Regions from separate parts of the Rhizobium sp. USDA 4016 genome, predicted to be linked through region 2. Evidence: riboswitches for the same ligand, from Rfam matches in the RefSeq annotation. Region 2 holds a riboswitch; the other holds the start of a gene.
What was found. A riboswitch is a leader RNA that binds a small molecule or an ion and turns the genes downstream of it on or off. The one in region 2 is predicted to bind FMN.
Positions count from the first base shown of each region.

Region 1: linked by a shared signal. The riboswitch ahead of ribB (3,4-dihydroxy-2-butanone-4-phosphate synthase) and the one ahead of ACZ9DP_RS27595 (EamA family transporter) in region 2 are both predicted to bind FMN.

Region 1 covers NZ_JBWCCY010000002.1:743,206-751,054, reverse strand. The annotation lists gene ACZ9DP_RS04580 (sugar-binding transcriptional regulator) at 1-339, opposite strand, end outside; partial or broken gene ACZ9DP_RS04575 (ATP-binding cassette domain-containing protein) at 349-1,200, shown strand; gene ACZ9DP_RS04570 (SDR family oxidoreductase) at 1,223-2,011, shown strand; gene ACZ9DP_RS04565 (triose-phosphate isomerase) at 2,016-2,384, shown strand; gene ACZ9DP_RS04560 (glucose 1-dehydrogenase) at 2,463-3,245, shown strand; FMN riboswitch at 3,352-3,496, shown strand; gene ribB (3,4-dihydroxy-2-butanone-4-phosphate synthase) at 3,612-4,238, shown strand; gene ACZ9DP_RS04550 (hypothetical protein) at 4,396-4,680, opposite strand; gene ACZ9DP_RS04545 (hypothetical protein) at 4,806-5,021, opposite strand; gene ACZ9DP_RS04540 (hypothetical protein) at 5,097-5,399, opposite strand; gene ACZ9DP_RS04535 (hypothetical protein) at 5,694-5,936, opposite strand; gene ACZ9DP_RS04530 (sensor histidine kinase) at 6,112-7,845, opposite strand.
Region 2 covers NZ_JBWCCY010000004.1:2,447,191-2,455,039, reverse strand. The annotation lists gene lon (endopeptidase La) at 1-1,736, shown strand, start outside; gene hupB (DNA-binding protein HupB) at 1,942-2,217, shown strand; FMN riboswitch at 2,338-2,492, shown strand; partial or broken gene ACZ9DP_RS27595 (EamA family transporter) at 2,583-3,220, shown strand; gene ACZ9DP_RS27590 (esterase-like activity of phytase family protein) at 3,314-5,512, shown strand; gene ACZ9DP_RS27585 (aldo/keto reductase) at 5,577-6,563, opposite strand; gene ACZ9DP_RS27580 ((R)-mandelonitrile lyase) at 6,779-7,180, shown strand; tRNA gene ACZ9DP_RS27575 (tRNA-Asp) at 7,398-7,474, shown strand; tRNA gene ACZ9DP_RS27570 (tRNA-Asp) at 7,522-7,598, shown strand; gene ACZ9DP_RS27565 (NADH-quinone oxidoreductase subunit A) at 7,845-7,849, shown strand, end outside.

The DNA.
Region 1 (7,849 bases), on a different contig from region 2:
AATGATCTCGCCAGGGGCAAGCGTGACCTCAAGGAGATGGGCGGCCGCTTCCCCAATCCGTGCCATGACCGCGCCGTCTCGATCCTCGCTGCATTCGACGACGACGGCTTCGGGTAGTCCGTACTTCTGCCTGAGAGCGCCCTCAAGCTCACTGTACGTGCCGACTGGAGGAATGACGCTCGTCCGAACGATGTCCTCGGCCTCGGCACGTTTCAGCATTCGGGAGACCGTGGCCTGCGACAGGCGAAGATGCTGCGCTATCTCAGCCTGCCGTCGCCCCTCGATGTGGTACATCTGGGCCACTCTTGACATGAGGCGGAGTTCGTTGAGGCGAGCCATGGCTGATCCCGGATCGTCGTGCTTCGCGACGGTGAGCGCGTGCAGGAATTCGCCGACAGCGCGACGCCCGTGCGCACGATTGTCGAGAGCATGGTTGGACGTTCGCTCGACCGTCTGTTCCCGACCCTGCCCGTTCCGACGGATCATCCGGTACTTGAGGTGTCGGGGCTGAGTTCTCCGGACAATTCGTTCCGCGACGTTACCTTCGACGTGAAGGCAGGCGAAATCCTTGGAATTGCCGGACTGGTCGGCGCCGGCCGCACGGAACTTGTGCGCGCCATCTCGGGTGCGGATCCGATCAGTGGAGGCTCGATCAAGCTGGAAGGCGATGAACTCAGGCTCCGCGATCCTGCCGACGCGATCGCCAAAGGCATCGTAATGGTTCCGGAAGATCGCAAGGACCAGGGTCTGGTGGTCGGGCACCGGATCGGCGAGAACATTATCTACGCCAATCTCGACATGCTGGGTGGACGTTGGATCACACCCCGCGTCAAGCGCTCGTTCGCGCAGAAGGCGGTTGCCAAGTTCGGCGTAAAGGGTCGCGCAGAGCAATATGCTTCGGACCTGTCCGGCGGCAACCAGCAGAAGGTCGTCATCGCGAAATGGCTCATGCGCAATCCCAAGGTCGTGGTCCTCGACGAACCCACGAGAGGCATCGACGTCGGCGCCCGAGCGGGCATCTACGACATCATCGTCAATCTTGCGAAACAGGGCGTGGCGGTCATCGTCGTGAGCTCGGACCTCGAGGAAGTTCTCGGCGTCTCAAATCGCATTCTCGTGCTTGCCCAGGGCAAGCAGGCAGGCATTCTCAATCGTGACGAGGCAAATGACGTCTCGGTCATGGAGCTCGCTACAACCTAAATAGACAGAGAAAGGAAGAGCGGTGTCCGACATCACTCTGAACGCCCCGAAGCTTTTCGATCTCAGCGGCCAGATTGCCATCGTGACCGGAGCCGGCAGCGGAATTGGGCAGCGCATTGCCGTGGGTCTTGCACAGTGCGGCGCCGACGTCGCGCTGCTCGACCGCCGAACCGATGACGGACTGGCCAACACGGCTAGACACATTCAAGGCGCAGGCCGCCGCTCCATCCAGATCGAAGCGGACGTCACGCGCAAGTCATCCCTCAGCGCGGCGGTAGCACGCACCGAGGCAGAGCTCGGCGCACTGACACTTGCCGTCAATGCCGCGGGTATCGCCAACGCCAACCCGGCGGAAGAGATGGAAGAGGATCAGTACCAGACGTTGATGGACATCAACCTGAAAGGGGTCTTCCTTTCTTGCCAGGCCGAGGCCCGCGCCATGTTGAAGAACGGACGCGGGTCCATCGTCAATATTGCGTCCATGTCCGGCGTGATCGTCAACCGGGGACTGAGCCAGGCGCACTATAACGCTTCCAAGGCCGGCGTGATCCATATGTCGAAATCCATGGCGATGGAATGGGTCGGCCGTGGAATCCGCGTCAACACGATCTCGCCCGGATACACGGCGACGCCGATGAACACGCGTCCCGAGATGGTTCATCAGACCAAGCTCTTCGAAGAGCAGACGCCGATGCAGCGCATGGCAACGGTCGACGAGATGGTCGGTCCAGCCGTGTTCCTGCTGTCGAATGCGGCAAGTTTCGTGACAGGCGTCGATCTGCTTGTCGACGGCGGTTTCTGCTGCTGGTGATGCGATGCGAAAGCTGATTGCCGGCAGCTGGAAAATACACGGTCTCGCTTCCTCCCTGGCCGAGATCGAGGCGCTGAAGGGACTTACGAGCGAGGCGGCGTGCGACATCGTCGTCCGCTCGCCCTTCACGCCGATCGAGAACCCCGCGAAGCGCTCGCAGGGTTCGACCGCGATTACCGTCGCGCGACACCGCCAGCGAAAGGCGCCGGGCGCCTGCACCGCACACGTCTGGGAGGACACGCTCGTCGATGGGGGTGCATGCTTGGTAATTCTAGGCCATTCCGAACGTCGCGCGTTCCACGACGACATTGACGCCATAGCCAGAGGGGCCACTGTCGCTCACAAGGCCGAGATCATTTCTGCAGCCGCTTGAAGGCAGCATGACGCAACAGGAACTGCCGGCTCTGCGGCCGACGCCCGATATCGCCTGGCAACGGGAAAGGAAGAGAGAATGAAGCGCTTCGAAAACAAGACCGTTGTCATCACGGGAGCCAGCCGCGGGATCGGCGCGGCGATCGCCATGCGGTTTGCGAGAGAAGGCGCCAATCTCGTGGTCTCAGCAAACGAAGAGTCGGTCCATGCAGTCGCCGAGCAAATCAAAACCGATGCCGGCAATGCTATCTCCTTCGTCGGAGACGTCACCGACAAAGCCAGCGTGAAGGCTCTCTATGACGCGGCGGAGAAAGCTTACGGCACTGTCGACGTGTCGATCCAGAATGCCGGCGTCATCACCATCGCCCGCATCGAAGACATGACGGAAGGCGAGTGGGACAGGGTCATGGCCGTCAACACCAAGGGCGTCTTCTTGTGCGCGCAGGAAGCAATTCTGCGCATGCGCAGGCTGGGACGCGGCGGCCGCATCATCAACACCGCCTCTGGCCAAGCCCGCGACGGCTTCATCTACACACCACACTACGCCGCTTCAAAAATGGGCGTCGTCGGGATCACCCAGAGCCTTGCCAAGGAAGTCGCGACCGAAAACATCACCGTCAATGCCTTCTGCCCCGGTATCATCGAAACGGACATGTGGGCCTATAACGATCAGGCCTGGGGCAAACTCCTCGGCAACTACGGCCCCGGAGAACTCATGAAAGAGTGGGTCGAAGGGATTCCCATGAAGCGGGCAGGATCTGGCGAGGATGTCGCCGGTCTCGTCACCTTCCTTGCCAGCGACGATGCTGCCTACATCACCGGCCAGACGATCAACGTCGATGGCGGCCTGATCATGTCGTAGCTTTATTCGACATTGAGGAACGGTGCGTTCACCGCGAAAAACAGATTCTCGATGGGCCGGCAGCCGGCAGCCACTTGCAAAATACGGCATCGATCCTCTATGTTACATGCGTTCTCAGGGCGGGGTGCAATTCCCCACCGGCGGTATCGAGGCAACTCGGAGCCCGCGAGCGCCTTCGTGGATGCGGAGGGTCAGCAGATCCGGTGAGATGCCGGAGCCGACGGTTACAGTCCGGATGGAAGAGAGCAATGCAGCGGACGCCGCCTCAAGCGCGGCGTTTCCTATGCTTGTTCGCCCAAGGGAAAATGGTGGCTTTGACAGGCCATGCACGCCGCTCACAACGGCTAACCCTTGAAAGGCAAGAAAATGGCAATTTCCAAAATCGACGATGCGGTCGCCGCTATAGCGCGGGGCGAGATCGTCGTCGTTGTCGATGACCGTGACCGGGAAAACGAAGGCGATCTCGTGATCGCGTCGGAGGCTGTCACTCCGCAAGCGATCGCGTTCATGATGAACCACGCCCGTGGCCTTATCTGCGTTGCGATGGAAGGCAACAGGCTCGACGAGCTCGATATTCCTTTGATGGTTCCACGCAACACCGAGGTGCTGAAGACTGCCTTCACCGTCTCCGTGGACTACATTCCCGAAACGACGACTGGGATATCGGCCGCCGACAGGGCTGCCACCGTTCAAGCACTCGTCAGAACAGGCTCTCGCCCAGAGGATTTTGCCCGGCCAGGTCATATCTTTCCGCTCCGAGCCCACCCGAACGGCGTTCTTTCCCGCCCTGGCCACACCGAAGCAGCGGTGGATCTCGCCAAGCTTGCCGGTCTGTCCCCGTCCGGGGTGATTTGCGAGGTGGCCAACGACGATGGCACGATGGCACGCCTTCCCGAACTCGAACGGTTTTCTGAACGGCATGGCCTCCATCTGATCACCATCGAAGACTTGATCGCCTATAGGGCAGCGAGTGTTCCCGTTAAGGCAGCCTGAAATCCGTTGCCCGTCTTCTTTTAGGTTTGAGCGGTCTTCCTCCCGTAGCCGCTCGAATCTGGTCCGGCGCTCGCGACCTTCCGATGAACGATACGAGCGTATCGGCGCATCGAAAGGCGGGCGACCCCGTGGCTGCGGCCCGCATAGTCGAAGGAACTTACATAGATTGTGTGCCTCGCCATTCGACAACATCCGCGCTTTGAACCCAGATGGTTTCCTCTTCGCCCGCGCGGCCATGCTCCAATTTATATGTGGCAACCTCGCCGAAGGTGTCGGCATATGCCAGCAGGCGCTCCAGCGACGCGTCGGGCGGCGACGCTACTCTCTCCAAAGCTTCGCGCGTCACGATCACGAGCCAGTTCGCCGCGATGTCGGTCATTGGGATGTGGCCGTTCTCATTGGTGACGAACGGCGGCATGTTCGGGCGCATTTTAAGCGACATTGCTCCTCCTCAGTCGAACAACATTATGTCTCCGGCGGCTCGACGGTCCTTCTGAGCTTCCTTGTGCCAGTGATCAGCGGAAAGATCGCGATGGCGATCCGCGCCGGCATCATCAAAGTTGGATTTCAGGAGCGCAGGCTTCGGAGCAATGCGGGGTCCTGCTTAAAGCCGTCGATCTCATTCTGGGCCTTAAAATACGCCTCTCTCCAGAGCCTGTAGCGAACCGGATCCGTTTGGGGATCATACGGATTGTCACCCAGTAACTTTCCAGTTTTTGGCGCTAGCGCGCCCATGTTTTCGGCTTGCCAGTCGTCCAGTTCCCTTCTGCTGCCTTCAAACATCGTCCACTTCCTCGTCTATCAAAGCGTTCGCTAGTTCTGCCGCCGCATGATCGAGCCTCGCCTTTGAGCAGGGCGTTAATGAACAATAGAACGGAGCTCCGTCGGAAGACCTTGGATCGCGAAGCGATGAAGCGGTGAACCTGCAAAAGCCCTCTCCATTTTCCGAGACTTCCCGAATTGCCGATCAAGTTCATTGGCGAGGTCGGTGGGATCCGTCATTCCCTGTTGAAAGAGGCGGACCATCAGCTTGGCTGCTGCATTGAAAGGTCGAGGCGGTTCGATAAGAATATCGTCTGTATAGCCGGCATCACTCAGCACCTGCTGCAGCATGCCGAGGTCTTGGCTCGTCAGATATTTCGTAGAAAATTCGGAAGACATAAGGCCCTCCTTTCGGTCGGGGCAAGGGCAAGGCAGCCCTCAAACAGCAGCGCCCGTGATGATGACTGCTGGAGGCGGGAACCATGCGCTGCCCCCGGAAGCAAAGCAAATGAAATCTTTCGAAGATGCTAAAATACACTCCGACTGGCAAGCGGGCCGCATTCGCCGGATCAGCCGCAATGAACACGCGGCGTAGATATCAGGCAGAGCAACTTGATCGAGATCCGCGACCGACAGAACCTCGACAGTTCCCACTCACATCATTTCGGTGCCGCGGCAGCAGCCGGCGAGGCGCTAGTGAATCGCCGACGAAGACCGCGCGTTCACGCGTGTTGCCAGCTCTCCGATGTGGGTGCCGATGAGCAGTGTCGCGATGTCGTCTGAGGTGCGATAACCGTCATTAAAGAATGCAAGGGCAGCAGCACATAAGAAATCCGTTGTCTTCTCATCAGGAGCGACCTGATAATAGTGATACCATTCACCGACAGCCCGCGAGAGCACGGCAAAATCGGGTTCCTGCACCAGTCTTTGCAGCATGATTGATCTCCCATTTCTGAGACTAAATGCTAGGTCGGGCGGAATTTTCTTCAACGGAAGAAGGTGCTCCTTATTTATTCAGAGCGAATGACCTCAACGTCAGGCAGGCCTGCAAACAACCTGCATGCGGACGGGGTTCAGTGCCTTTGACGGTTCGTCGGAGCAGCAGCCATTCTCAACTGCGGCCCGCTTTGCGCGGATTCTCGATTGCGCCATCCTCGCTTTGTGCGCGGGCAATCTGGGAAGACGTCGCCGGATGATTATCCGTCGGATCTCCCGGCAGAAAAAATGCAAGTTCAAATATCAGGCCGCTGGTCCCGTAGGTGGAAAGGCTTTTTGCCTGATATTTTGCCGGGAAGGCCTTTTCGATCAGGACCGAGCCGAACCCTCTAGCGTTGGGCCGAGTGACCTCAGGCCCCCCGGTTTCCTGCCAGGTCAGCAGAACCCCCCGGTCCTTCAGGGTCCAGTTAACGACAATCCGGCCCTCGTCGGTGCTGAGTGCGCCGTATTTCATCGCGTTCGTGCCGAGCTCGTGCACGACCAGCGACAGGGCCAGCGTGAGTTCCGCCGGTAGAGAAACCTGTGGACCGGTTACTTCCATTCGGCTGGCATCGACCTCATGGTGGGGGCGCAGCGACTTTCGGATCGTCTCGGACATATCCGCCGAATGGGCCTCTCTTGTGAGAATGAGGTCGTAGGCTCCTGCCAGCGCCGTTAGCCTTTTGGAGAACACGGCATAACGCGAAGGATCGCTCTTCGCAAAACTCTGTCGGGCGATCGCCTGCACCAGAGCGTAGCCGTTCTTGACTCTGTGGGCCATCTCCCGCGACAGCAGGTCTCTTTCGTCCTCCGCCTCCTTCGCTTGCCGGTGCCGGGCGTCCAGTTCGTCAAGGAGACTGTCCAGTGTCGCACCCACAGCACCGAGTTCATCTTTCGCCGGATTCATTCCCGTGCGCACGTCGGTCCTGCCGGCGCGCCAGTCTCCCATCACGCGAGCGATGTGGTGGATGGGTCTGACGATGAACCGGTTGCCTATGAGAACGGCGGCCAGAAAGGCGAGCAGCGCGCCTCCGAGGATAGACAGCGCATTGACTTCCGTCGCTCGGTTGATCGGTGCGAATGCCTCTTCCTTCGAGATGCTGGCGCCGATGTAGAGCGGGTTGTTTGGAAGCTTGATCGGGCGATATCCAAGGATCCGTTCGATACCGTCCTGTCCTGTAACCTCGATGATACCTGGGAAATCCGCATAGATCAGGTGTTGAAAGGCATGAGGTATTGCGGTTCCGACAAAGCGCTCGGGATATGGCACGCGTGCCAGTATCGTCCCCTTGCCGTCTGCGATCGTTATGGCGTTGCCACCCTCTACGCCGCGTTCTGCGATCCTGTCCTGCAGCCATTCCAAGCGCAGGCCCGTAACCAGCACGCGTTGGGCGACCCCCTCCTTCATCAGCGGCATCGCTACCGGAAGGACTGCACCCTTCGACATCCGGCTGTCGGTGTAGGTGCCGACCACAAACCGGCCTGACGCCAGGGCTCGCCTGAAGTAGTCCCGATCCGCGAACCGGACGCCACTCGGCGGCTCGACGCTGCCGCAGACAGGATGCCCCGCCAAGTCGGTCACAAAAATCGTGCGAATATTGGACACGCTCGAGGCGACCGACCGAAGGGCCCGATCGCAAGCCGCCGCGTCGAGATCCTGGATCGCGGGCATTGAGGCAACGGCGACAAGAAGGCCATGCAGCCCTTCGATGATCCGTTCGACTTCGGAAGCCGCCAGCCGCGCGGCCTGCGCAGCATTGCCCCTGATTTCCTCGTTGCGCTGAAGGCGTGTCTCTACTTCGTTATAAACGAGCATCGCGACAACGGGCGCTAGCGCCGCAACCGCGACTGCAACGAGCTTCAGTCTCATTCTT
Region 2 (7,849 bases):
GCGAATACTACCTGAATGAGCAGATGAAGGCGATCCAGAAGGAGCTCGGAGACGGCGAGGAAGGCCGCGACGAGATGGCCGAACTGGAAGAGCGCATCTCCAAGACCAAGCTTTCCAAGGAAGCGCGCGAGAAGGCCGACGCGGAGCTGAAGAAGCTGCGCCAGATGAGCCCGATGTCTGCCGAAGCAACCGTCGTCCGCAACTATCTCGACTGGCTGCTCGGCATTCCGTGGGGCAAGAAATCGAAGATCAAGTCGGACCTCAACCACGCAGAACAGATCCTCGAAGCCGATCACTTCGGCCTGGACAAGGTCAAGGAGCGGATCGTCGAGTATCTCGCCGTGCAGGCGCGTGCAGCCAAGCTCAAGGGGCCGATCTTGTGCCTCGTCGGCCCTCCGGGCGTCGGCAAGACCTCGCTTGCGCAGTCGATTGCCAAGGCGACCGGCCGTGAGTATGTCCGCATGGCGCTCGGCGGCGTTCGCGACGAAGCCGAAATCCGCGGTCACCGCCGCACCTATATCGGCTCGATGCCCGGCAAGGTCATCCAGTCGATGAAGAAGGCGAAAAAGTCCAATCCGCTCTTCCTGCTCGACGAGATCGACAAGATGGGCATGGATTTCCGCGGCGATCCGTCCTCGGCCCTGCTCGAAGTGCTCGACCCGGCCCAGAACTCGACCTTCATGGATCACTACCTGGAAGTCGAATACGACCTGTCGGACGTGATGTTCATCACGACGGCGAATACGCTGAACATTCCGGCACCTTTGATGGACCGCATGGAGATCATCCGTATCGCCGGCTATACCGAAGACGAAAAGCGAGAAATCGCCAAGCGGCACCTGCTGCCGAAGGCCATCAAGGAACATGCGTTGCAGCCGGAGGAATTTTCGGTCAGCGACGATGCCCTGATGGCGATCAGCCAGCAATACACCCGCGAAGCAGGGGTGCGTAACTTCGAACGCGAACTTATGAAGCTCGCCCGCAAGGCGGTGACCGAGATCATCAAGGGCAAGTCGAAGTCGGTCGCCGTCACGGCTGCCAACATCGACGACTATCTGGGCGTTCCGCGCTTCCGCCACGGCGAAGCCGAGCGCGAGGATCAGGTCGGCGTGGTCACCGGTCTTGCCTGGACCGAAGTCGGCGGCGAGCTGTTGACGATCGAAGGCGTGATGATGCCGGGCAAGGGCCGCATGACGGTCACTGGCAACCTGAAGGAAGTCATGAAGGAGTCGATCTCCGCTGCGGCCTCGTACGTTCGCTCGCGCGCTGTCGATTTCGGCATCGAGCCGCCGCGCTTTGACAAGAGCGACATCCACGTGCACGTGCCGGAAGGCGCGACGCCGAAGGATGGCCCGTCGGCCGGTGTCGCCATGGCAACCGCGATCGTCTCGATCATGACCGGCATTCCGGTCAACAAGGATGTCGCCATGACCGGCGAGATCACCCTTCGCGGCCGCGTTCTGCCGATCGGCGGCCTGAAGGAAAAGCTGCTCGCAGCGCTTCGCGGCGGCATCAAGAAGGTGCTGATCCCGGAAGAAAATGCCAAGGATCTGGCGGAGATTCCGGACAACGTGAAGAACAACATGGAGATCATCCCGGTATCCCGCATGGGCGAGGTGATCAAGCATGCGCTGGTTCGCAGGCCTGAACCGATCGAATGGGATGGAACGGTTGAAACGCCGGTCATCGCGACGGTCGAGGGCCTCGATGAGACAGGTGCAGCCATCGCTCACTGAGCGCTGCCTGCCACATTTATGTCAAAATGCTGCAAAACTCGGAAAAGGCTGGCTTAAAACGCCAGCCTTTTTTGTGAAAACGTCACAGAGCCGCTTGCTTTTCCTTGATTTGCAGGGCTTTTGGGTTGCGGCGGGCCTGATGAAACTTATTCTGTGCCTGGCTTACAGATTTGAGTCGTTTCGAACCATTGAAAGGGGTGGAAACATGAACAAGAATGAACTCGTGTCCGCAGTTGCCGAAAAGGCTGGCCTCACCAAGGCTGACGCTGCTTCTGCTGTCGACGCTGTTTTCGACGTTGTCCAGGCTGAACTTAAGAAGAAGGGCGACATCCGTCTCGCCGGCTTCGGCAGCTTCACCGTTTCTCATCGCGCTGCCACCAAGGGCCGCAATCCGTCCACCGGCGCCGAAGTCAATATTCCGGCTCGCAACGTGCCGAAGTTCACGCCCGGCAAGGGCCTGAAGGATGCCGTTAACGGCTAATGAGATTTCTGGCCGCCGGATAACGAGACTGGCAGCCCAGGTTTGGAGGGGTTCGGCGAAAGCCGGACCCTTTTCCACTTCCGCAGGTCTTGCGGGCTTTTCAAGTTTCATCTACGGCTTTTCTGTTCTCAGGGCGGGGTGAAAGTCCCCACCGGCGGTAAGGGCCTCGGCCCGAGCCCGCGAGCGCCTTCCGCGCGCCCATGGGCGGGGAGGGGTCAGCAGATCCGGTGCGATGCCGGAGCCGACGGTCATAGTCCGGATGAAAGAGAATGATCGCATGCACGAAGGGCAGGGAACTGCCCGGCGGTGTTGTTGCGCTCATGCGTCCTGATTTGTGTTGGTCCTTTTTATCTTGGATGAATGACATGAATCAGACTTCCCTCACTATTTCCACGTCGCGTGCCATGGCAGGTGCCGCCTGGATGGTGCTGGCCGGCGTGGCCTTCTCGATCCTCAACGTCGTCACGCAATGGGCGGCGATGAAGCTTGCCTTCCCGGCCGCGTCCATTGCCTTCGCGCTCGTCTTCTCGCTGCCGTTCCTCTACCGAGCCGGCTTCTCGGCGATGCGCACCAATTATCCTTGGCGCCGATCCTCTCGGCGCTGCTCTGGGGCGCTTCCTCGCTGATCACCAAGAACCTGACGGGCATCGAGCGGCCCGAAACCATCACGGTCTGGCTGCTGGTGCTTCTGACGCCCATCAATGGCGGGCTTGCGCTGGCGGCCGGCTTCGAAGTTCCGGCGGGCGTCACGCTGGGGCTTTTTGTACTCGCCGGCCTGCTGACCGTGCTCGCGCAATATTTTCTCACACTTGCCTATATAGCGGCCGACGCTGCCTATGTGCAGCCCTTCGACGATCTCAAGCTGCCGCTCAACGTCTTTTCGGGTTGGCTCGTCTTCGGCTATGCGCCTACCGGTTACCTCTGGCTCGGAGCGGCATTGATCTTTTGCGCCTCCCTCTTCATCATGCGCAACGAACTGCGCCGCGAGCAGACGGCTGCATAGACAGGGCGGCGCAAAACGCGCCGGCTGTCATGTGTCTGTCATCAGCGTCCCTCAAAAATCCCCCGTTTCGATATTCGACACATGGGGGATTTCATGACCATTTCATCGCGCAAGGCAACACTGGCTGCCGTGCTTCTCGCGTCCGTTGCTTTCCCGGCCGCTGCGGAGCCTGTTTTCAATCGTATTGCGTCCTTCCCGGTTGCCGCAAACCTGCCCGACGGCAAGGACAAGCTTTCCACGACCTCCGCCGAAATCATCACCGCCACCGATGACGGCAGGACGCTGATTTACAGCGACAGCCCGCTCGGCGCGATCGGCTTCGTCGACATCATCGATGCCAAGGCCCCGAAGGCCGTCGGCGCGCTGATGATGGACGGCGAGCCGACATCCGTTACGTCGGCAGCCGGCAAGGCGCTCGTTGCCGTCAACACCGGCGAGAGTAAGCAGAAGCCTTCCGGCCATCTGGCAATCGTCGACGTTGCCACCAAAAAGATCGAGAACACCTGCGATCTCGGCGGTCAGCCGGATTCGATCGCGCTCAACAAGGACAAGACGCTCGGCACCATCGCCATCGAAAACGAGCGCGACGAAGACGTCAACGACGGCAAGATCCCGCAGATGCCGGCAGGCGATCTCGCTATCTTCCAGGTCAAGGACGGAACGGTCGATTGCAGCACGATCAAGCACGTTGCGCTGACCGGCCTCTCGGCCGTCGCGCCGGAGGACCCGGAGCCGGAATTCGTCGCCTTCAACGGCCAGGATGAGATCGCACTGACACTGCAGGAAAACAACGAGATCGTCATCATCGACGCCAAAACCGCACAGGTGAAGACGCATTTCTCCGCAGGCAGCACCGACCTTTCCGGTATCGACACGAAGAAGGACGGGGCGCTGAAGTTTGCTGGCGAACTGAAGGGTGTTCTGCGCGAACCGGACGCTGTGAAATGGCTGGACGACAACCGTCTCGTCGTCGCCAACGAAGGCGATTATGAAGGCGGCTCGCGCGGGTTCACGATTTTCGATAAGACCGGCAAGGTTCTCTACGAATCCGGCAGTTCCTTCGAGCGCGCCGTGGCTGATCTCGGCCATTATCCGGACGGCCGCTCCTCCTCGAAGGGCGTCGAACCGGAGGGCCTGGAAGCAGCCACCTTCGGAGGCCAGCAATATTTCTTCGTGCTTGCCGAGCGCGCTTCTGTTGTCGGCGTCTACAAGGACACGGGCGCCGACCCGGAGCTCTCGCAGATATTGCCATCGGGCGTTTCGCCGGAAGGCGCTGTCGCCATCCCCTCGCGCAACCTCTTTGCGACCGCCAACGAAGTCGATCTCGGAAAGGACGGCGGCCCGCGCTCGCATGTGATGATCTACGAGCTTGCCGAAGGAGAGAAGGCCTATCCGCAGATCGTCGCGGCCGAGAAGGATGGCAACCCGGTCGGCTTTGCCGCCCTTTCGGGCCTTGCTGCCGTCCCGGAAAAGCCCGGCAAGCTCTTTGCGGTCAGCGACAGCGTGCTCGGCATGCAGCCGACGATCTACACGATCGACGCGACGCAGAAGCCCGCCGTCATCACCGAGACGCTGACCGTCAAGCGTGATGGTGCTGCCGCCCAGAAGCTCGACATCGAGGGCATCGCCGTCGATGAGAAGGGCTGGTTCTGGCTCGCTTCCGAAGGCAACAGCGAAAAGCTGCTGCCGCACGCGCTCTACCACGTCAATCCGAAGGGCGAGATCAAGGCCGAGGTCGCCCTGCCGAAGGAACTGACCGCCAACGAAATCCGCTACGGCTTCGAAGGCGTGACGATCATCGGCTCCGGCGATGATGCAACGCTGTGGATGGCAATTCAGCGTGAATGGAAGGACGACGAGAAGGGCTTCGTCAAGCTCGTCTCCTACAATCTGAAGAGCAAGGAATGGGGCGCCGTGCGCTACCCGCTCGACAAGTCCGAAAACGGCTGGGTCGGTCTTTCGGAAATCTCTGCCCATGGCGACAACGTCTATATCATCGAGCGCGACAACCTCGTGGGCGATGCAGCGAAGTTGAAGAAGCTCTATAAGGTGGCGATCGCCGATCTCAAGCCCGCCAAGCTCGGCGGCGAGCTGCCGGCCGTCGAGAAGACCGAAGCCTACGACTTCGTCAACGAGCTGAAGACGGCCACCAACGGCTACGTGCTCGACAAGATCGAAGGCTTCACCTTCGACGCTGGCGGCAAGGCCTATGCCGTCACCGACAACGACGGGGTCAGCGACTCCTCAGGTGAAACCCTGTTCTTCCCGGTCAACCTGGTCGGCACGAACTGAGGTCCCAGAACTGAAAGGAAATGGCCGGGTCAAACCCGGCCATTTTTGGTTCTGAAAGTTACGCTTACCAGCGCTGATGCACATGCGGTGCAATCAGCCGCTCGTAGATCTCGCGGGTCGCGTCCATCACGTCGTGGGAGAGCGGCGCGAGATCGGCGGCCGCTGCGTTGGCCCTTGCCTGTTCGGCGTTGCGCGCGCCGGGGATGATCACGGTCACGGCATCGTTCATCAGGATCCAGCGAAGCGCAAAGGCTGCCATAGAGGCGCCCTGCGGCACCAGCTTGCGCACCTCCTCGACCGCTTGCAGGCCGACCTCGAAGGGAACGCCCGCGAAGGTCTCGCCGACATCGAAGGCCTCGCCGTGGCGGTTGAAATTGCGGTGGTCGTCGCTTGCGAACTTGGTGTCGCGGGTGATCTTGCCGGAGAGCAGGCCACTTGCGAGCGGCACGCGGGCAATCACGGCGACGTTCCTGCGGCGGGCTTCCTGGAAGAACAGGCGATCGGGGCGCTGACGGAAGATGTTGTAGATGATCTGGATGCTTTCAACGCCCGGAAACTCGATCGCTTTCAAGCCTTCCTCCACCGTCGAAACGCTGACACCATAGCCCTTGATCTTGCCGGCCTTCTGCAGCTCGTTGAGACCGTCGAAGACTTCCGAACGGTAAAGCACCTCGGTCGGCGGGCAGTGGAGTTGGACGAGGTCGAGACTGTCGACCTGCAGGTTCTTCAGGCTGCGGTCGATGAAGCCTTCGAGATTGGCCTTGGTATAGCCGCCGGCGACATGCGGGTTCAGCCTTCGGCCGGCCTTGGTGGCGACCATCGGGCGCGTGCCGCCACGGCTCTTCAGCACGTCGGCGACGATCTTTTCCGATCGGCCGTCGCCATAAACGTCCGCTGTGTCGATGAAGGTGATGCCGGCGTCGAGCGCCGCATTGAGGGCCGCCCGGCCGTCAGCCTCGCTAACCTCGCCCCAGGAACCGCCTATCTGCCATGCGCCGAACCCGACATTGGTGACTGAAAACGGCATGCGGCCGAAAGAATGCTGTTTCATGGGAATCCTCCATTCGTGATGAAAAGCTCGCACGGCGACTATCAGCCAGGCCCCGGGCGGACAAGCGCCTGCGGGGGAAATAGGGCGCAGACGTTGCTTATTCGAGAACGGTGCCGATTGGTCTGGCATATCTTCCCGCTCCACTTCAAATGGGTCGACCGATGACCTACTTTCTGTGAGGGACGCGCCGGATCAAACAACGAAGAGGCAATAGCATGGAAATCAAGACAGCCGGTTCCCGGCCATCGGCGAAGGCTTCGGGGGACTATTTCGCTGGCACCGTGCGGCTTGATCCGTTGATCGAAGCGCCGGATCCGGCCCGCGTGAGGGTCGTGCACGTGACATTCGAGCCGGGAGCGCGCACCGCGTGGCACACGCATCCTCTGGGCCAGACGCTGATCATCACGTCCGGCAAGGGGCTTGTGCAGAGCTGGGGCGGCGACATCCGCGAAATCCGGCCGGGCGACACCGTCTGGTTCGCGGCCGGCGAAAAGCACTGGCATGGCGCAGCCCCGGAAACGGCGATGACGCATATCGCCATCCAGGAATCACTGAATGGCAGCGTCGCCGACTGGATGGAGCAGGTCAGCGACGAGCAATATGCCGGAAAGGCCTGAAGCGGCGTCAGACGCGCGAAAATGCGTCGGAAGTCCTGTCAACGCTCAGCTCTTGTGCGGCGGCTGGACTTCGCCTCGAAAACAATTTCCGGACTGTCATGGTTTTGTCTCCAAACCTGCTTGACACTCAAATGCGAACCCCTTAGTTAGCCGCTCATCGAAGCGGCCTGTCCGTTTTGACAAGGATGCGAAAGCTCCGGATGACTTGAAATGAAGTGCGGGTGTAGCTCAGTCGGTTAGAGTGCCGGCCTGTCACGCCGGAGGTCGCGGGTTCGAGCCCCGTCACTCGCGCCATTTTAAGATGTGCCGCAAGGCGCTTTCCGGCCTTTCCTTCAAGATGCGCGGGTGTAGCTCAGTCGGTTAGAGTGCCGGCCTGTCACGCCGGAGGTCGCGGGTTCGAGCCCCGTCACTCGCGCCATTCTTTTCTCCGAGCCATGCAGTTTTTGGTTGGCTGCCATGCAACCTCTCTTAACTTGTGCGTATTTGTCGCGACATCGTTGCATCTGCTTGATAATGTCGCATCCTCACAGGTGGAATTGGCTTTCTAAAAGTCTTGCGCCATGGCTCCGGCTGCGCTAACCACGGCTTGTTGCAACGCACGTTCGCTTGCCGGGCATTTGCCCGTTGCGCTGCCTGGCGCATTCGGCAAGCAGGGATGAACATGATGAC